One region of the Bacillus sp. BC05(2025) genome, then DNA from elsewhere that is predicted to be linked to it. Evidence: predicted binding sites of a transcription regulator. Region 1 holds the regulator's gene; each other region holds the start of a gene.
What was found. Region 1 encodes Rex, which represses fermentation and respiration genes when NADH is low (regulators of the CRP and FNR family bind a similar motif). Its sites were predicted from a motif close to TTGTGAAATATTTCACAA; they were not measured.

Region 1 (5,486 bases):
AGTAATAACGCCGTCGTTACCAACGCGCTCCATTGCTTCAGCGATTAATTGACCTACTTCTTCGTCAGCCGCAGAGATAGCAGCTACTTGTGCGATAGAAGATTTACCTTCGATTGGTTTAGAAATCGTTTTTAATTCTTCAATTGCAGCAGTAACAGCTTTTTCGATACCTTTACGAAGACCCATTGGGTTCGCACCAGCTGTTACGTTTTTAAGACCTTCACGAATCATAGCTTGTGCTAATACAGTTGCAGTTGTTGTTCCGTCACCAGCTACATCGTTTGTTTTGCTAGCAACTTCTGCTACTAATTTTGCACCCATGTTTTCGAATGCATCTTCTAATTCAATTTCTTTTGCAATTGTTACACCGTCATTTGTAATAAGTGGTGAACCGAATTTTTTCTCAAGAACAACGTTACGACCTTTTGGTCCAAGTGTTACTTTTACTGCATTTGCAAGAGTGTCGACACCGCGAAGCATCGAACGACGTGCTTCTTCACTAAATTTAATATCTTTTGCCATAATAATTGACCCCCTTGGATTTTTTAAGATTTATATAATTAACCGATAACTGCTAAAATGTCACTTTCACGTAAAATCAAGTAGTCTGTACCTTCGTATTTCACTTCAGTACCTGCATATTTTGAGAAGATGATAAGATCACCTGCTGCTACCTCTAAAGCAACACGCTCACCATTTTCAAGCACTCGACCAGTACCTACTGCAATAACTTTACCCTCTTGTGGTTTTTCTTTTGCTGTGTCTGGTAATACAATACCACTTGCTGTTTTTTCTTCCGCTTGAACAAGCTCAATTACAACGCGATCACCTAATGGCTTTAGCATGAACAATAACCTCCTCATTTTGTTATGTAAATTTTATTTATTAGCACTCAGGTCACCCGAGTGCTAACACACTTATAATAATAAATAATCTCAATTTCTTTTGCAAGTAAAAAAATCATAATTTTTTCGCAAATTAAGTTATACACTTTTCTATATAGATTCTCTCTTCTTCTACCTTTACTATATGAATCGTTGTTTCCACTACTCGTATGTTACAATATGAAAGGACACCCTAAGTTGTTTTCGCTACACACACAACTTTCTCCTGTCTTCTATTATAATTTCAAATAAGGATTTACGAAAAAAACATAATTTATGTAAGGTTTATATCGTAGGTAGCATATGTACATGTTATCCTACCTTATTTCATACACTAGAGTTAGAAAGGATGGTTAAACCATTTGAAAAAACAATATTGGTGGGTTATCGTTACATACATTTTAATGCAGTTATCATCCATAGCTGGATTACCGCTTCTCCTGAAAACTGGACTTTATGATAACAGAGGATTTACTAGGGAGGAGAAATTCCAACTCATAACTGGCCACTGGGCAATCATTAGCTTCTTTATTGCATTATGTATCGTGCTTTGGTTACTTAGAACAGATATTCGTGATAGACATTTAGATAAAACGCGGTCTACTGTTCCAGCTACAATTGGATGGATTTTTATCGGATTCTTCTTAGCATTTTTCTCACAAAGTATTGCTGGTATGATTGAAATGTATGTATTAGGTATTAAACCTGGATCTGAAAACACAGCGAGGCTTATGGATATCGCAAGAACTACTCCTTGGTTCCTAATTGTTATATCTATAATCGGACCTATTTTAGAAGAAATCGTGTTTAGAAAAATTTTATTTGGTACACTTTATAAGAAGTTTAACTTCTTTATTGCTGCTATCATTAGTTCTCTCGTATTCGCAGCAATTCATTTTGATTTCACTCATTTATTGGTATACACTGCTATGGGGCTCGTATTCGCCTTCTTATATGTAAAGACGAAGCGTATTATCGTTCCAATTGCGGCCCATGTTGCAATGAATACATTAGTTGCAATTGCTCAAGTGTTAGTGAGTAGCGAACACATTCAAGAAATGATTAAAGAAGCTGAAAAAATGCAAGGCTTTATCGGAGGATTTTTAGTATGAGAAACTCACCATTGTTCATGGCTGTATTGTACTTCCTTCTAGGATGTATCTTTACACACCTCGCCATTAGGAACGTAACAGATACAATCTGGAATATGTGGACAATACTATTTGCAGTTATGGCAACAATTGATTTTAATTTGGCACTTCGCCTTATCTTAGTTAAATTCACAAAGAAAAAACAATAATAAAACGCAGAGGTCGCTTCCTCTGCGTTTTATTGTGGATAATTCTTTAAAAAGTAAACAAGTGTTTGTAACTCTACTGCTAAATCAATATGATGAATTCTTATATTGTCTGATACATTTAAGCGTGCTGGCGTGAAGTTTAAAATACCATGCACACTCGTTTCAGCTAATCTATCTGCTACAGATTGTGCTACTGTAGCCGGTACTGTTAATATTGCCACTTGTATATCATTTGATAATCTTTCTTCTAATTCATCTAAGTGATATACAGGAATGCCCCCGATTTCTGTTCCTACTTTCTCTTCACTAACGTCAAACGCCATTTCAATTTTTGTATTATTGTTTTTCGTGAAATTATAATGTAAGAAAGCGGTCCCTAAATTACCTACTCCAATAAGCGCTACACGTGTTATATCATCTTGGTCGAGTGTTTCACGGAAAAATGATAATAAATAATTTACGTTATATCCATATCCTTTTTTCCCTAACGCTCCAAAGTATGAGAAATCTCTTCGAATCGTTGCGGAGTCAACCTTTACCGCTTCACTTAATTCGGCTGATGAAACACGTTGCTTACCAGATAGAGATAAGTTTTGGATAAATCGATAGTATAGAGGCAATCTCTTAGCAGTGGCTTGTGGAATTTTCTGCTGCTCCATATAACCTCTCCTCTCTTCCTATCTTTATTCATATGCTTTAATCAAATACAGAAGTTTAGCACTTATTAAATTCCTTGTATAATAGAAAGAAGAAGTATTCTCTCTGTATTTTAAACTATACACTATTTTTAGTATGATTGAGAAATATAAACATGGCAAAGTTAAGAAATTATTTGAGGTGAAAACATTGATTTTATTACAAGTAAACGCGCTTTCGAAATTATACGGTGCAGAAACGATTCTTGCAAACATAAAATTGGAAGTTCAAACGAAAGATCGTATCGCATTAGTCGGACGAAATGGCGCCGGAAAATCTACATTATTAAAAATAATAGCTGGTGAGCTATCTCATGATGGTGGCGAAATTATAAAACCGAAAGATGTCTCAATCGGATACTTAGCTCAAAATACCGGTTTAGAAACGTCTTTAACAATTTGGGATGAAATGTTAACCGTCTTTACACACTTACAGCAAATGGAGACAAAACTTCGAAGGCTGGAGCAAGAGATGGGACAAGAAGTAAACTTTTCAAATGAGGCTACATATGAAAGATTATTAGCTGATTATGACCAATTACAATTAGATTATAAAGATCAAGGTGGCTATCAGTACGAAGCAGATATCCGCTCGATTTTAAGTGGTCTTGGCTTCCCGGTTGAAACGCACCAGACGACAATTTCTACATTAAGCGGTGGACAAAAAACACGATTAGCTCTCGGTAAGTTATTATTAACGAAACCAGACCTACTTATTTTGGACGAGCCTACAAACCATTTAGACATCGAAACATTAACATGGCTTGAACAATATTTACAAGGCTATCCTGGCGCAATACTAATCGTTTCCCATGACCGTTATTTCTTAGACAAACTCGTTACACAAGTATATGAAATTTCGAATAAAGAAAGCAGACGATTTGTTGGTAACTACAGTAAATATTTAGATTTAAAATCAGCACTATACGAGCAAGAAATGAAGCGTTATGAAAAACAACAAGATGAAATCGCTAAGCTTGAGGACTTCGTTCAAAAAAATATAGCTCGTGCATCTACGACAAAACGCGCTCAAAGCCGTCGTAAACAATTAGACCGTATGGAATTATTAACAAGACCATTAGGTGATTCTAAGTCAGCTTCCTTCCACTTCGATATCGAAAAACAAAGTGGAAATGATGTTTTACAAGTAACGGATGCGACTATCGGCTATGATGAGGATCCGATTATTGAACATGTAACAATGCGCTTAACTCGCGGGGATAGTGTTGCTTTAGTTGGCCCAAACGGAATTGGAAAATCCACATTATTAAAATCCATTGTGAATAAGTTACCACTATTACGTGGTGATGTTTCTTTCGGATCCAATGTATCTGTTGGGTATTATGATCAAGAACAAGCTAACTTAACATCTTCTAAGCGAGTTTTAAATGAATTATGGGATGAATATCCATTACAACCTGAAAAAGAAATTCGCACAATATTAGGCAACTTCTTATTCACAGGAGACGATGTACTAAAACCAGTATCCTCTCTTAGTGGTGGACAAAAGGCTCGGTTAGCTCTTGCAAAACTTATGATGCAAAAATCGAATTTATTAATTCTCGATGAGCCTACAAACCATCTTGATTTAAATAGTAAAGAAATCTTGGAGAATGCCTTAATTGATTATCCAGGTACCCTTCTGTTTGTCTCACATGACCGTTACTTTATTAATCGTGTAACGACAACTGTTGTTGAGCTATCAACAGAAGGTGCACAAGAATATTTAGGGGATTACGATTACTACGTCGAAAAGAAAAATGAGATGATTGAACGTGCGGAATTAGAGCAAGAAGATGAAGCACCCGTTCAAAAGACAGTTGCACAAGAAAAATTAAATTATCTCGAAGAAAAAGAGCGCAAAAAGTTGGAGCGTCAACGCACTCGAAAAATTGAGGAACTAGAACAAAACATTATACAATTTGAAGAAGAAATTGCTACGTTAGAAGATCAACTTTGCTTACCAGAAATATATGCAGATTACGAAAAAGCTAGTGAAATTACAACGAGAAAACAAACATTACAAGAGCAACTTGATGCTTGTATGGCAGAATGGGAAGAATTGCATTTATAAAAGTAGTAATAAGAAGGATGTCTCATCAATCGGTATTATTGACGATGGGGCATCCTTTTTATCTTCTAGTCCAGTTCAACGTCTATTGCATAAAAGATTCGACACAACACACCGATTTACCGACAAGGTTTGACAATATTAGCGTTCCCTATAATAAAAGCATATTTCAAAATGTTTTTTAAAGATATCTTCTTGTTTTTTATTTCCCGAAAAAGAATACATTCAAAGGTCAGACTTCATCCGATTTATCCACAAGTTTATACACATATCCACCTTTATAAAATAAACATCCAAATAACTTTTTCCACATTATCCACAATTAATAAAAAAGTTATACACATTTTATATACACAATAAAACCCATATTATCAACAGATAATATGGGTTTTATCCACAAGCTGTGGTTAATTTTGTGTATAACTATGCTTCAATATCTAATCCTGGATTTGCATTTAAAGCTAATGTAGCTCGTTTTCCTTGTTCATATGCAATTGTACCTGCCGCTGCAATCATTGCTGCATTATCTGTGCATA
Region 2 (5,486 bases), on a different contig from region 1:
AGCAACAATCCGCTTGATCCAACGTCTATCGCTGTTAATAACGCGATGCTTTCGGGCGTTGTTACAGTCGTTGCTGCCGGTAACTCTGGTCCAAATCCAGCAACACTCGGATCACCAGGTGCTTCTCCCTTTGCTATTACAGTTGGAGCAAGTGATAGCTCTATTTCCTTACCGAAACTATCAGGTCATGCGGGACAATTACAATTCCCTAACCTCATTTTATTCGGCAAAAACTTCACTGATAAAATAGAAGATTTCAAAGGAAAAACTTTACCTATTGAATATGTAGGAATCGGTACTCCTGACGAGTTTAGTAAAAAGGATGTAAAAGGAAAAATCGCTCTCGTTGCACGTGGTACACTGTCATTTGATGAAAAAATTGCTAACGCAAAACAAGCAGGTGCAAAAGCGGTTATTATTTATAACAACGTGGATGGAGAAATTCCTTTCTACGTTGGTGAAAGTACAAAATACATTCCAGCATTCCGCCTAACGAAAGAAGACGGTGAAAAACTAAAAGCTCAAATTGAACAAGGCAAAACATCCTTAACTTTCGATGAAATTAATTACATTCAAACAGAAGGCGATCATCTTGCAGACTTTAGCTCACGCGGTCCTGTTACAGCAAATGATGATATTAAGCCTGATATTACAGCGCCTGGTGTCGCTGTCCTTTCAACAGTTCCTGAATATATTAACGACCCGCAAGAGGGTGAAAATTACGCTGTTTCCTATGAGCGTATGCAAGGAACATCTATGGCTTCTCCTCATATTGCTGGCGTTGCTGCTCTTATTTTACAAGAACACCCAGAATACTCTCCATTCGATGTAAAAGCGTCTCTTATGAACACTGCTGATGATTTAAAAGAAAAGTATTCCGTATATGAAGTTGGAGCAGGACGAGTAGATGCTTATAACTCTGTTCATACGGAAACAAGTTTTAAAGTGTTAGACACGACAAAAACAATTGTAAATGATGAAGTAATTGAAGTACCAGAAGAAACTGGATCCATTGCATTCGGTAAGTTTTATCAAAAAGACGGGGAATCAATTGAAAAAAAACGAAAAATTAAAATTGAAAATCGCAATAAACAAGAGAAAAAAGAATTTAAAACAGAAATTTCTTATACACCAGCATCATCTGCTATTAACGATGCTACCGAAAACGGTGTAAAAGTTTCTACTGCTGAAACGATTACGATTGATGCTGGTAAGTCAGATGAAATTGAAGCAAAAATTAATATTCCTGCTGGTGTGAAGCAAGGGCGCTATGAAGGATATATTCATATTACAAATACGAAAAATAAAGAAGAAACGTATCAAATCCCGTTCTCTATTCGTGTATCAGAGCCTGGTATTGAAAACGCACTATTATCAAGAAAAACAATCTCAACTGATACATCTAAATTCAATCCATACCGTGAATCGTATTTGCACGGGGCGCTCCAATTAAACAGCGAACTTGAAACGTTAGATCTTATTGTGAAAGACTCAAAAACAAATAAAGCGCTTGGCTTCATTGGAACATTAAACACGAGCGGATTAAAAACGGATGTGTATTACTACTTAGATTCATTCTTTAACGGCAGAGTGTATCCTTTTACAAATGATCCTGCAAAACCAATTGGTGATGAGAAAATCGACTTACCAGAAGGTGATTACACAATTGAGTTTGTTGGCTACGATAAAGCCGGTAAAGCACGTGTGAAAGGTGATTATGTCGTAATTGATAATACACCGCCAGAAGTGAAATTAACTGGATTACAGCCTGGTATTTATGAACTAAATGAAGAAAACTATACAGTAGAAGACGGTAAAAAAGCACTATGGATTAAAGGAAATGTATATGATTCTAACGTTGACTACTTAAGAGGAAAAGGATTAAACATTACGCAAGAAGCGAACGGAGTTATGTACTATGACTATTCTCCATACTTGCATAAGTTTTTACCTATTACGGAAAATGGTGACTTTAAAGTTGGCATTACACCTGATTCCTTTAAAACTGAAGGTCCAATGAATACAGGCGTATATATTTTCGATTATGCAACTGCAGGTCCTGACTATCCGAGCGGTGTAAATAACTATTGGTTTATCCCACAAGGTGCTCAATATGCGAAAGCTAGTTATGATAAAAAAGAATTATATAAAGATGATGAATTCACTGTGACGCTAAACGCCAAACATGTAAAACAATTTGTATCCGGAGAATTTAACATAGAATTCCTAGAGAAAAACTTCAAATTTGCAAATGCAAAATTGAATCCTGCTTTTGAAAAACTCCTTTCTGAAAAAGGGGTAACAGCAAAAATAAATGCACCGAAACTAGAAGAAGGTTCTGTTACAGTAGGCGGGGCTATTGATGATAAAAACTTTGCTGGATTAAATGGTGACTTCCCGTTCATTGATGTAACTTTTAAAGTAGAAAATGATGAATTTTATGAAGCAAATGCTCAATTAGATTTATCAGTGTTCGCTTACTGGAAACAAGGTGAATCAGAGCCAAATAGAATGCGTATACTTCAAGATCAAACATTCTCAGTAATGTCCTTAAACTCCAAAGTAGAAGGAAATATTAAGCCTGGTGCATTCTTAAATGAACGTGGCTATTTAGATGAAAAATTCGATTATACGAAGCTTGGCGTAAAAGTATATGCGACTGATTCTTACCGTCATAAGTTTGAAGGCTCACTAGATAAATACGGATACTTCAAATTAAATGGACTTCCTGTTAATAAACGCGACTACAACTTATACGTAGAAGTACCCGGGCATTTAACAAGCCGACTAACAACGAAATTAGGTACTGAAAAAGACGGTAAGCTACTTGGCCAATATTATTATGCACGCCTTGATGAAAATCTTGCAGGTGATGTAAATGGCGATAAAGTAATTGATATAAAAGATGCTGAAATTATCGCTAGCAATTACGGTAAAAAAGGACTATCTGTAAAAGACGGCGACCTTAACAAAGATGGCATTGTCGACGAAAAAGATATTCGCTTCGTTGAAAAGAACTTTTTGAAAAAAGGTCCGGATGCATCTAAATCACAAACACCTGTCGAAAAATCTAAAAGTGATACACTGGCAGATATTTTAAAGAAATTAGGATTAACGCCTAAAAAATAATAATAAAGAGCACTCTACTTTACGTAGAGTGCTCTTTTCTATAAACAATCCTGATCCAGCAAAAGGGGTATATTGGGGATATACAAGGGAAACCGGAAAAGGAATTTATATTAAATTATATATAAATCCAGAAGTAAGAAGTAGGTCTCCACTTCTGGATTATTTAGCAATTATTATAGTACTGGTGCCATTGTTTCTTTTAATACTTTTACAGAATGAGCGAATTTCGCTTTTTCTTCTTCATTTAGCTCAAGTTCTACAATTTCACGTACACCTTCGCGGTTAATAACAGCTGGAACACCTACGTAAGCATCTTTCTCACCGTATTGACCTTCAAGGTATGCAGATACAGTTAATACGCTGTTCTCGTTGTTTAAGATTGCTTTAGTCACACGAAGTAGTGACATACCGATTCCGTAGTAAGTTGCACCTTTACGTTCGATGATATGGTAAGCTGCATCACGTACATTTTCGAAGATTTTATCTAAGTCTTCTTGTTTGTACTGTTCGTTGTTAGCTAAAATTGTTTCTAGTTTTTGTACACCGATAGTAGCGTGGCTCCATACTGGAAGTTCAGTGTCACCGTGTTCACCAACGATGTAAGCATGAACGTTACGTGGATCTACATCTAAGTAGTCACCTAACATGTAACGGAAACGAGCAGAGTCTAAAGTAGTACCAGAACCAATTACGCGCTCTTTTGGTAGACCAGATTCTTTCCAAGTTACGTAAGTTAAAATATCAACTGGGTTAGTTGCGATTAAGAAGATTCCATCGAATCCACTATCCATAATACCGCGAACGATTTGTTTAAAGATCTTTGTATTTTTCTCAACTAAGTCTAAACGAGTTTCACCTGGCTTTTGTGGTAATCCAGCAGTGATAACAACTAGATCTGCATCTTTGCAATCTGCATAGCTACCGCTCCAAACTTTAGTTGGTGATGGAGAGAATGGTACCGCATGGCTTAAGTCCATTGCTTCCCCTTCTGCTTTTGCTTCATTAACATCTACTAGTACGAATTCTTCAGCTACACCTTGGTTGATCATTGAGTAAGCGTAACTACAACCTACAGCTCCTGTTCCTACTAATACTACACGATTGATACCTTTTTTCATGGTAATTTCCCCTCTCTATTGTTCACATATATTTTTTTATGATTGTTTAAGTAATTAATTAAAATACTAATTTAATGTTGTTTAACTTCTTTACACTCATATTGTAGCACGTATTATTGTGAATTACTTCACAAATTATGACCTATTTGTGAACTTTTTCACATAGAGTGTAAAGTTATTGGGATAGGTGTGGAATCCATTTCAATGGATGCGTTTTCTTTAGATTGTGAACTGGTTTTTCTTACGTTTTTGTCGGTAAGTGAAATTATATCGACGATTATTTAAATATATCAACGATTTTGAGAATATATCTATCGTAACTCAAAATATATCAACGATTCGACAAGGAATATCGACTTACCGACAAAACCCAACAATAATGACAACATAAAGTGAACCTATAATCAGTGGGAGTTTTACTGCCCGTTAATGTCAGATAAAGAAGCTGCCTCCAATAGATCACCTATTAGAGGCAGCTTCTTTATTTATTTTCCGCAGTAGCACCTAATACAGTAGCTTTTACATAATGTTGACCGTTTAATTTTGGTAAATCCTCAGCACTTCCCGTTACGACTACTCCGATGACTTTTACATCCTCCTCACTTGGTTTTGCTTTCTTTCCTTTTAGGTAGTCATATCAAATAGAAAAAAGTACACAAAGAATCTAAAAAAAAGCAGACTATCTAAAGTCTACTTTTACACAACAAAAAAGAGATAGCAGATTATGCTATCTCTTTTAGTATGACCCGTACGGGATTCGAACCCGTGTTACCGCCGTGAAAGGGCGGTGTCTTAACCACTTGACCAACGGGCCAATTACTGGCAGAGAAGAAGGGATTCGAACCCTCGCACCGCGTTCGCGATCTACTCCCTTAGCAGGGGAGCCCCTTGAGCCACTTGGGTACTTCTCTATAAATATGGCTCCGCAGGTAGGACTCGAACCTACGACCGATCGGTTAACAGCCGATAGCTCTACCACTGAGCTACTGCGGAACAATTATGGTGGGCCTAAATGGACTCGAACCATCGACCTCACGCTTATCAGGCGTGCGCTCTAACCAGCTGAGCTATAGGCCCATAATTGAAAGCGGGTGAAGAGAATCGAACTCTCGACCAGAGCTTGGAAGGCTCTTGTTTTACCACTAAACTACACCCGCATTAAATTGTAAATGGTGAGCCATGAAGGACTCGAACCTTCGACCCTCTGATTAAAAGTCAGATGCTCTACCAACTGAGCTA
Region 3 (5,486 bases), on a different contig from region 1:
TTCCTATAAGAGCTTTCGCAATAACTTACAAATGTTCTCTATTTCATCATACTCACTCTTTTACTTCTTAATTCTTTTTACTATTTTGATTTCCCTTTACAATTATGTAAATTTCTCCACTTATTCCTTACAAAAATATGGATATTCTATTTTCAGTATACTCTTTTCTTTATATATACTCTAGGTTTTATTGTACAGAAAGCAAAAAGCCTAATCCAATATTTGGATTAGACTGCTTGTAAAATATGTCTTGCTTCTTCTACATTTTTTTCAGTAGGTGGTTCTACATTCGCGAGTGGATACTTATGCCCAAGTGCTTCCCATTTATATACACCAAGCTTATGGTATGGTAACACTTCAACTTTCTGAACATTAGACAGGCTTTGAATAAAACTAGATAGTTTTTTTAGATCCTCTTCATTATCAGTAATACCAGGAACTAATACGTGTCGTACCCAAATCGGTTTATTTTTATCCGATAAATAACGAGCAAATTGTAAAATATGTTCATTTGGTTTTCCTGTTAACTTACGATGTTTCTTTGAATCAATATGTTTCAAATCTAATAAAACTAAATCTGTGTATTCCATTAAAATATCTAGTTTATTTTGGAATTCCGGTTCTTCAGAATAACAACCACCTGAAGAATCAATTGTTGTATGAATTCCAACTTCCTTACATTTCTTAAATAATTCAATTAAGAAATCTAGCTGTAATAATGGTTCCCCACCACTAACTGTTATACCGCCTCCGGAAGCTTCAATAAAAGGAAGGTAACATGTCACATCCTGCATTACTTCTTCGACTGTTATTTCTTTTCCTTTACCAATCTCCCACGTATCAGCATTATGACAATATTGACAACGTAATAAACACCCTTGTGTAAATATGACATAACGAATTCCTGGGCCATCAACAGTACCACAAGACTCTACAGAATGAATTCTTCCTTTTACCATGTTACTTCCTCCTTTATTGAAACAGCCTCCCCCTGCTATTTATAAAATACAGAGGGACACTTTTTTCACTTACATGCTTTCATGCATTGTACGGTTAATTACATCGATTTGTTGTTCACGAGTTAATTTAATAAAGTTTACAGCGTAACCAGATACACGAATTGTTAATTGTGGATATTTTTCAGGATGTTCCATTGCATCCATTAATGTTTCACGGTTAAATACGTTAATATTTAAGTGATGTCCTTCTTTTACTGCATAACCATCAAGCATTGATACTAAGTTACGTACTTGTACATCATCTTCTTTACCAAGTGCTTTTGGAATAATAGAGAATGTATTAGAAATACCATCTTGCGCATCTTCATATGGTAATTTAGCTACAGATAATAATGAAGCTAATGCACCTTTTGTATCACGTCCATGCATTGGGTTCGCACCTGGTGCAAATGGTTCTCCAGTACGGCGACCATCTGGAGTGTTACCAGTTTTCTTACCGTATACAACGTTAGATGTGATTGTTAAGATTGACATTGTATGAACAGAATTTCTATATGTTTTATGTTTACGAAGTTTATTCATAAATGTTTTTACAAGATTTACAGCGATTTCATCTACACGATCATCATTGTTACCGTATTTAGGGAAATCTCCTTCGATTTCAAAGTCAACTGCGATTCCGTTTTCATCGCGAATTGGTTTTACTTTTGCGTGTTTAATTGCACTTAAAGAGTCTGCTACTACAGATAGACCCGCGATACCTGTTGCCATTGTACGAAGAACATTTGTATCATGAAGTGCCATTTCAATACGTTCGTAGCTATATTTATCATGCATGTAATGAATAACATTTAATGTGTTTAAATACAGGCCTGCTAACCATTCCATTGTCATATCAAACTTATGCATAACTTCTTCATAATCTAATACTTCAGAAGTAATCGGTGCGTACTCAGGACCAACTTGTGCTTTAGATTTTTCATCTTTACCACCGTTAATCGCATATAGTAATGCTTTCGCTAAGTTTGCACGTGCGCCGAAGAATTGCATTTGTTTACCAATTCTCATTGCAGATACACAGCAAGCAATTCCGTAGTCATCGCCGTAGTCAGCACGCATAATGTCATCATTTTCATATTGAATTGCTGATGTTTTAATAGACATTTTCGCACAGTAGTTTTTAAAGTTTTGTGGTAATTGTTTAGACCAAAGAACTGTTAAGTTTGGTTCTGGAGCTGGTCCTAAATTATCTAATGTATGCAAGAAACGGAATGAGTTCTTTGTTACTAATGGACGACCATCTAATGCCATACCACCGATAGACTCAGTTACCCAAGTTGGGTCACCAGAGAATAATTCATTATAATCAGGTGTTCTTGCAAATTTCACAAGACGTAATTTCATAATGAAGTGATCCACAATTTCTTGTACTTCTTCTTCTGTTAAAGTACCATTTGCTAAATCTCTTTCAATATAAATATCTAAGAATGTAGAAGTACGTCCAAGACTCATTGCAGCTCCGTTTTGCTCTTTAATTGCTGCAAGATATGCAAAGTATAACCATTGGAATGCTTCTTGCGTGTTTGTTGCTGGCTTAGAAATATCAAAACCATGAGAAGCAGCCATTTGTTTTAACTCTTGAAGCGCACGCATTTGCTCAGATAACTCTTCGCGTAAACGCATTGTCTCTTCGCTCATTACACCGCCAGTTAAATTTAAATCAGCTTTTTTCGCTTCAATTAAATGATCTACCCCATATAACGCTACACGACGGTAGTCACCGATAATACGTCCACGTCCGTATGCATCTGGAAGGCCAGTAATAACACCTGATTTACGAGCAGCTCTCATTTCTGGTGTATAAGCATCGAACACACCTTGGTTATGAGTTTTTCTCCAATCTCTAAAAATACGACTAAGTTCTTTATCCATTTCGTATCCGTAAGATTCACAAGCTTGTTCCGCCATACGAATACCACCATATGGTTGTAAAGAACGTTTAAATGGTTTATCAGTTTGGAAACCGACTACTTTTTCAATATCTTTATTTAAATATCCTGGTTCATGTGATGTAATAGAAGAAACGATTTTTGTATCCATATCAAGAACGCCACCGTTTTCACGTTCTTTTGTTGTTAAATCCATTACTTGATCCCAAAGTTGTTTTGTTGCTTCAGTTGCTCCCGCTAAGAAAGATTCATCCCCTTCGTAAACGTTTACATTATTTAAAATGAAATCGCGAACATCAATCTCTGCTTTCCATTTTTCACCTTTAAAGTTTTCCCATGCGTTTTTAACATTTTCTAATACTTGAGTCATCCTAATCTCCTCCATTTTTGATTAGTACAGGACTAAGATTTTTTATATAACAGCTTACACACTTAGAATACTACTTTTTTACGAAAGTGAACGAAACAGTTGTGACATGTTTGTGAAATGTTGAGCAAACCACTATATGTATAGTGTTAACTTCACTTAAAAGTCTTTATAATTAACCCTTTCCTTAATTGTATTTTTTTGGTATCCTTATATACGAGTCCTATTTTGTAATATAAGAACAATACCCATTGTAGAGCTGTAATACTCTTATCTCCTAATCTGTTATAGTTTTTATAACAGAACAAAAAAGTGTACATATGTTGTACACTTTTTTGTTACTACTCTAAAACATCTCTTTTTCTATTCCCATCATAGAATCCGCCACGATTACCTTCTAATACAATTAATTGCTCTAATCCTTCTATATGATCACCTATAATTCGCAAAACAGCTGGGGGATGACCTATTTTTGCAAAATGTTCACTGGGACGAATACGGTTCATCTGATCGACCTCTACACGACTTACACATGCAATTTCGAAGCCTAACAGAATCGCTTTCACTTGAGCTACACAAGGTGATAGTAAAGATCTATAACCGATTTCTTTCAAGCATTTACGGCTAAACGCATTCGGTACAGCAATAAGAGAACCTACCCCTAGATCTTTTCTATCACAAGCTAAATTTAACGCATATTTAAACGCAGTTACAAGATGAAGCGGTACTCTTAAATCTAAATAATGATTTAGATCATTTAATGCGACATCCATTCCATCTGCAATAGCTTTTGCGAAAGGATATAGTTCCCTAGCCGGGATAACAAAATCACCGTCTATAAACAACACAATTTCCCCTTTTGCAAAGTAAGTTCCAAGCGAACGCCCTACATCGTTTCCAAGTGCTTCTTTATATATAATTGTTGTTGCTCCCTTTTCTTTTGCAATCGTTGCGGTTTGATCAGACGAGCCATTTACTACAACAATAATTTCAACAGGTTCAATTTTCCGAAGTTCATCTATAACATTTCCAATTGTTTTCTCTTCATCTTGTACAGGAATAATGACTGATAATTGCTTTCCTTTATACAATTTAGATGTAACGCCCCATCCTTGATAAATATCTTCGAAATCTAAAGTATGATAGACACTATCTCTTTTCCTATTTCCATCATAATATCCTCCGCGCTCATCACTACCTACTATTCGCTCCGCTACAGCTTCTATATGATCACCTATCATCCGTTTTTCAGATTGCGAAAGACCTGTGCCATACGAAGCATGCTCGGTCGGCCGAAATTTATTCGGTGTAATAACGTCAATTGCACAATGCCGACTAATTCTCCATTCGCTTTGAACTAGGCGTAAATGAGCGACAATAGGATTAACAAAGCTTTCATATCCAATACTTTGAACGACTTCTTTCGTCAATGCATGAGGTGCATCTAATAAGGAATCAATTTTTAATTCTTCACGCTCTAACATTGCATTTAATATTTGGCGCCATACTGTAATAGAATTGGGTTTTTGCCTTTTTAAAAATAGTGCATCCAAGTTATTTAAAACGATGTCGGCCTGACCATGTAAAATCGGATTCAGGAATAATTGTAATTTTGAAGTTTGAATAGCAAAATCACCATCTATAAATAGTAATACATCACCTATCGCGTGTTTTGCGCCAACCGCACGGCCAACATCGTTCCCTAGTAGCTCCGTATGTTTGATTATTTTACACCCTAAACGATCAGCAACCTCTTCTGTACCATCGTTACAACCGTTTGCTACTACAATAATCTCTAATGGATTTAATCCTTTTGCCGATTGGATAACATCTGAAATCGTTTCAGCTTCATTACATACAGGTATAATGACCGATAGTGACTTAGCCATTATTCTCTTCACGGAACCACTTAATAGTTTCTTTCAATCCTTCTTCCCACGTTACTTCTGCTTGAAACTGAACAAGTTCTCTTAATTTCGCAACATCCGGTCTTCTATTTGGAATTTCTTCAAAGCCATGTGGGTATACCTCTTCGAAAGGAACTTGGACAATTTTCGAAGAAGATTTCGTTAGTTTTTTAATTACTTCTGCTACTTCTTTTATACTCTTTTCATTCTCAGAACCTATGTTAATAATTTCACCATTTACCTTTTCATCCATCGCTCGAATCGTTGCCTCTACCGCATCACTTACATACGTAAAACAACGTGT
Region 4 (5,486 bases), on a different contig from region 1:
TGTAATTAAATAAATCACATCTGGATTCGCCTCAATAATACGTTCCACACTTAGCTGTGCATATTGCGGATATTCCTTCATTTCTGGAAAATCAGCTGCAATATTTTTTCCACCTATTTTTTCTAAAATATCACCTGATAAAGATGTTGATAATGCTGCTAAATAAGTACCCGGTGCTCCATACACTAGCAACGCTTTCACATCACTTTTTTTCTCATATGTCTTCATTTGTTCCGTAATTTTTTGGTTAAGTTCTTTCGCTTTATCTTCTTTCTTCATTATCGTTCCATACAGTTCAATATTCTTTTGAATATCTTGTACGGAATTCGCAGAAGAAATCATTACTTTCGTCCCTTGCCCTTCAACTGTTGGGATGTTCTTTTGGAATCCATTGTTAGCAATAAGTACATCCGGCTTTAAGCTAGCAATCTGCTCAAAATTTGGCTGATGTGCATTCCCAATTACTTGTACTTTCTTTACATCCTCTGGAAGAGTTATTTTTACATCCGGACGACCTACTATTTTTCCGCCTAAAGCGTGGATAATATTCATGTCGCCCATACTTAATGTTGCAAAAGTCTCTGGTACTTTATCGAACGTTACCTTTCTTCCTGACAGGTCGGTAACTTCTATTTTCTCTTTTCCTTTTTCTGTTTTTGTTGCAGATGCTTTTTCGTCTCCTTTCGCACTGCAACCTATTAATAAGAAAAAAATAGATAAAATCGCTGTGAATAGCGTAATAGATTTTTTCATTCTTTCACCTCTAATTGATAATGATAATCATTAACTACTATTCTACTTTAATTGATAAGGATTATCATTGTCAATATAAACCGCATACATTTTCTAGAAAAAACAAAAAGCGTTACAAAAAAAGATTCCTTCTTTTTGTAACGCTCTATTTATCAATATTATTCACATTCGTTTCCCTCTAACTCGTCTCGCATCGCTTTCACACGCTGAAAGAAAAAGAAAGATAAACTTAAAAATATAACGATGCTCCCCATCATAACAAAAGGTTGTATTGCTTCTTTTGCTCCATTCGGAATCAATAAGCCAACCATTAACAATGTACTTACAGCGAGAAGAACTTGTCCAAAACGAGTATAATCTTCTATTTTTTCTTGTAATTCTTTCATTATATTCTCACTCCTCCATTTCACTGTATCATATTCTATTACACTTAAAGACAAGTAAATACAGCCATTCTGGGAGATGTTTTCCAAAAGAAAAAGAGCCGCTTTATGGCGGCTCTTTCATAACCATTACTCACCTTTATATGCTTTCATATAAATTTCTTTCAGCTCTGAAATGAGAGGGAGTTTTGGATTAGCTGTCGTACATTGATCTTCAAAAGCTCTTTCTGCTAATAATCCAACAACCTCTTCAAATTGGTCTTTAACTACTCCTTGTCCTGCAATACTCATATTAATATTTAAGCTTTTTCCAAGTTCAATAATTGCTTGGGCAAGTGATTCCACACCTTCTGCCGCCGAATTTGCTGGGAGCCCGAGCATTCTCGCAATATGTGCATAGCGTTCATCAGCTACAAAGTGCTCATATTTTGGGAACAATGCATGTTTTCTTGGCTTAATAGCATTATAGCGAACTACGTGCGGCATAAGTATCGCATTCGCACGCCCATGCGGAATATGGAATTCCGGTCCTATTTTATGTGCTAAACTGTGATTAATACCTAGAAAAGCATTGGCAAATGCCATTCCTGCGATTGCAGAAGCGTTATGCATTTTTTCTCGTGCTTCTTCATCATTTCCATCTTTAAATGCTCTTGGTAAATATTTAAATACGAGATCAATGGCCTTTAATGCTAATCCATCTGTATAGTCATTTGCAAGAACAGACACATACGCCTCAATTGCATGCGTTAATACGTCCATCCCAGTATCAGCTGTTACATGCGGTGGTACTGTCATTACAAATTGCGGATCCACAATTGCTACATCTGGCGTTAATTCATAATCTGCAAGTGGATACTTTATATTATTTTTCTTATCTGTAATAACCGCGAATGGTGTCACTTCTGATCCTGTTCCTGATGTTGTTGGAATGGCAACAAATTGCGCCTTACTTCCTAATTCCGGATATTTACATGTACGTTTTCTTATATCTAAAAACTTCTGTTTAATTCCATAGAATGTTGTTTCCGGATGCTCATAGAAAAGCCACATCCCTTTCGCTGCATCCATAGCTGAACCACCGCCAAGTGCAATGATTACATCTGGATGAAAACTTCTCATCATTTCCGCACCTTTAAACACGGTTTCATCTGATGGATCTGGCTCGACCTCAAAGAAAACTTCCACTTTCACATCATTTGCATGTTTACGTAAATAATGCGAGACCGTATCTACATATCCATGTTCAACCATTCCTGGGTCCGTTACAATAAATGCACGTGAAATGTTAGGCATATTTGCTAAATATGCTGTCGCATGTTTTTCAAAATAAATTTTTGGTGGTAATTTGAACCACTGCATATTCTTTTTTCTATTTGCCAACCTTTTTATATTTAATAAATGCGTCGCTGTTACATTTTGGGAAACCGAGTTTTTCCCGTAGGATCCGCAACCAAGCGTAAGTGATGGAATAAATCCATTATATATGTCACCAATTCCACCTTGTGATGAAGGAGCATTTACAATAAGGCGGCAAGCTTTCATACGTAATCCAAATTGCTTTTGCACTTCTTTATTTACAGAATGGATGACTGCTGAATGTCCTAAACCACCAAGGTTTAACATTTCTTCGCAATATGTAAATCCTTCTTCTAATGAATTTGCTTTTACACAAGCTAATACTGGACTCAATTTCTCACGAGATAGTGGATATGCTGCTCCGATACCTTGTATTTCAGCTACAAGCATTTTTGTATTTTCAGGTACATTAATTCCAACTAATGCAGCAATATACTGTGCGGATTTCCCTACAATATCACTATTTACCGCACATGTATTTTCATTAATAACAAGTTTTTCTAATTTTCTGCTCTCTTCCTCTGTTACAAAGTAGCAATCATTTGCAACCATTTCTGTTTTCACAGCATCATAAATTTCTTTATCTACAATGATTGCTTGTTCTGATGCACAAATCATGCCGTTATCAAATGTTTTGGATAAAATTAAATCATTAACTGCTCGTTTTATACGCGCTGATTTCTCTATATAACATGGTACATTACCAGGACCTACACCTAGCGCTGGTTTTCCAGTAGAATAAGCTGATTTCACCATACCTGCTCCTCCAGTGGCCAAAACAAGCGCAACATCTTCATGATTCATTAATTGTTTCGTTGCTTCGACAGAAGGTTTTTCAATCCACTGAATACAATATTTTGGTGCCCCCGCCTTCACTGCTGCATCATATACTGTTTTCACCGCTGCAATGGAACAATTTTGTGCGGAAGGATGAAATGCGAAAATAATTGGATTTCTCGTTTTTATCGCAATCAATGCTTTAAACATCGTTGTCGATGTTGGATTCGTTACTGGCGTTACCCCAGCTACTACACCGACCGGTTCCGCAATTTCTATTATTTCTTCATGAGGATCTTCGTGAATAATCCCTACTGTTTTATCTTTCTTTATGCTATGCCAAATATATTCAGTAGCAAAAATATTTTTAATACATTTATCTTCGTATATACCACGACCTGTTTCTTCAACAGCCAACTTCGCAAGTGGCATATGTTGATCAACACCTGCTAATGCCATTTCATGAACAATGTTGTCAATTTGCTCTTGTGTAAAACTTTCTAATGCTTGTAAAGCCTTTCGACCGTTATTCACTAACGTATCAACCATCTCTTTTACTTCCTGCATTTCATTTACAACTTTCTCTTTGACTACCATGTAAATTCCTCCTATTATGCTATCTTGGACTAAATAAGACCCCATAGGTCATAATAAGTCCCGATTAGCGTAAAAAAAAATAGAGTTGCTTTCCTACATGAACCTCATTGTTTGTGAAACATTTCACAAGTTTGTTCGTGAGTAATATTTCATGAACTTAATATACATGAAATGATTTCATTTGTGTATGTCTATTTTGTGAAATATTTTACAAAATATCATAATAAAAATGCACTGCCTATATGAGCAGTGCATTTTTATTATGATAACGCTTGTGCTAAATCTTCAATTAAATCTTCCCCGTCTTCAATACCGACAGAAATTCGAATTAATGTATCTGTAATTCCTAATTCTTTGCGACGATCTGCTGGGATTGATGCATGTGTCATTTGAGATGGGATAGAAATTAAACTTTCTACTGCTCCTAAACTTTCAGCAAGTGTAAAGTATTGTAATTTCTCAAGTACTTTATTTAATGTTTCTTCGCTATCTACATCAAATGAGATAATAGCACCAAATCCATTTGCTTGTTCTGTTGCAAGTTCATGGTTTTGATGTGACTCAAGGCCTGGGTAATATACTTTATTTACTTTTGGATGGTTATTTAAAAACTCCGCAATAGCGCGTGAATTCGTTTCATGCTCTTCCATTCGAATTCCTAATGTTTTTAAACCACGAAGTAGCAAGAAGCTATCTTGTGGGCCAAGAATGCCTCCTGTTGAATTTTGTACAAAGTGAAGGTCTTCTGCTAATTGTGGGCTATTTACAACTACTAAACCTGCAACTACGTCACTATGACCTCCTAAATACTTCGTTGCACTATGAAGTACAATATCTGCTCCTAAAGAAATCGGCGACTGCCAATATGGCGTCATGAATGTGTTATCAATAATTGTTAATAAATCTTTCTCTTTAGCAAGAGTAGATATTTTCTTTATATCAGTAATTTTTAGTAACGGGTTCGTTGGTGTTTCCACATAAATCGCTTTCGTATTTGGACGGATCGCTTCTTCAACTTCCTCTAATTTTGTTGTATCTACAAATGTATGCTCAATACCGAAGCGGTTTAATACTTTTGTGATAACGCGGTACGTTCCACCATACACATCATCTGTTAAAATAACATGATCACCTTTTGAGAACAACATAATTGTAGCTGTAATAGCAGCCATTCCTGAACCAAATGCAAAACCAGCATGACCGTTTTCTAATACAGCAATCATTTCTTCTAAAGCTGCACGTGTTGGGTTGCCTGTACGTGAATATTCATATCCTTGGTGCTTACCAACTGCTTCTTGTTTGTACGTACTTGTTTGATAAATCGGTACATTTACAGATCCAGTTGAAGGTTCTCCTATGCGAATACCATGAATTAACTTTGTCTTTGCTCTCATTTTTTATTCCCATCCTTTGTATATGTCTTTACTTAAATAGCGCTCACTACTATCAGGAAAAATCGTTACAATATTTGTACCTGGTGCCGCTTTCTCTGCTTCAAGTAAACTTGCATGAAATGCCGCCCCGGAAGAGCTCCCAACGAGCAGTCCTTCTTTTTGCGCTAATTCCTTCACTCGTAAAAAAGCATTTCGATCAGAAATTGTATGAATGTCATCAAAA

Region 2: the regulator Rex is predicted to act here: its motif matches at 4,364-4,381, upstream of ACZ76X_RS24295 (L-lactate dehydrogenase).
Region 3: the regulator Rex is predicted to act here: its motif matches at 3,389-3,406, upstream of pflB (formate C-acetyltransferase).
Region 4: the regulator Rex is predicted to act here: its motif matches at 3,981-3,998, upstream of adhE (bifunctional acetaldehyde-CoA/alcohol dehydrogenase).

What each region holds. Positions count from the first base shown of each region.
Region 1 covers NZ_JBWYRA010000020.1:2,679-8,164, reverse strand. Annotated here, with positions in the region: gene groL (chaperonin GroEL) at 1-522, opposite strand, end outside; gene groES (co-chaperone GroES) at 561-845, opposite strand; gene ACZ76X_RS28605 (CPBP family intramembrane glutamic endopeptidase) at 1,247-1,996, shown strand; gene ACZ76X_RS28600 (YdiK family protein) at 1,993-2,184, shown strand; gene ACZ76X_RS28595 (redox-sensing transcriptional repressor Rex) at 2,214-2,843, opposite strand; gene ACZ76X_RS28590 (ABC-F family ATP-binding cassette domain-containing protein) at 3,031-4,953, shown strand; gene tsaD (tRNA (adenosine(37)-N6)-threonylcarbamoyltransferase complex transferase subunit TsaD) at 5,374-5,486, opposite strand, start outside.
Region 2 covers NZ_JBWYRA010000010.1:170,857-176,342, forward strand. Annotated here, with positions in the region: gene ACZ76X_RS24290 (S8 family serine peptidase) at 1-3,129, shown strand, start outside; gene ACZ76X_RS24295 (L-lactate dehydrogenase) at 3,303-4,247, opposite strand; partial or broken gene ACZ76X_RS24300 (anti sigma factor C-terminal domain-containing protein) at 4,729-4,884, opposite strand; tRNA gene ACZ76X_RS24305 (tRNA-Glu) at 4,990-5,061, opposite strand; tRNA gene ACZ76X_RS24310 (tRNA-Ser) at 5,068-5,158, opposite strand; tRNA gene ACZ76X_RS24315 (tRNA-Asn) at 5,166-5,240, opposite strand; tRNA gene ACZ76X_RS24320 (tRNA-Ile) at 5,248-5,324, opposite strand; tRNA gene ACZ76X_RS24325 (tRNA-Gly) at 5,334-5,404, opposite strand; tRNA gene ACZ76X_RS24330 (tRNA-Lys) at 5,418-5,486, opposite strand, start outside.
Region 3 covers NZ_JBWYRA010000009.1:25,365-30,850, forward strand. Annotated here, with positions in the region: gene pflA (pyruvate formate-lyase-activating protein) at 228-959, opposite strand; gene pflB (formate C-acetyltransferase) at 1,029-3,278, opposite strand; gene ACZ76X_RS22505 (glycosyltransferase family 2 protein) at 3,617-5,164, opposite strand; gene ACZ76X_RS22510 (NAD-dependent epimerase/dehydratase family protein) at 5,157-5,486, opposite strand, start outside.
Region 4 covers NZ_JBWYRA010000003.1:54,264-59,749, reverse strand. Annotated here, with positions in the region: gene ACZ76X_RS10925 (helical backbone metal receptor) at 1-753, opposite strand, end outside; gene ACZ76X_RS10920 (YrhC family protein) at 912-1,139, opposite strand; gene adhE (bifunctional acetaldehyde-CoA/alcohol dehydrogenase) at 1,266-3,869, opposite strand; gene ACZ76X_RS10910 (bifunctional cystathionine gamma-lyase/homocysteine desulfhydrase) at 4,130-5,263, opposite strand; gene ACZ76X_RS10905 (O-acetylserine dependent cystathionine beta-synthase) at 5,267-5,486, opposite strand, start outside.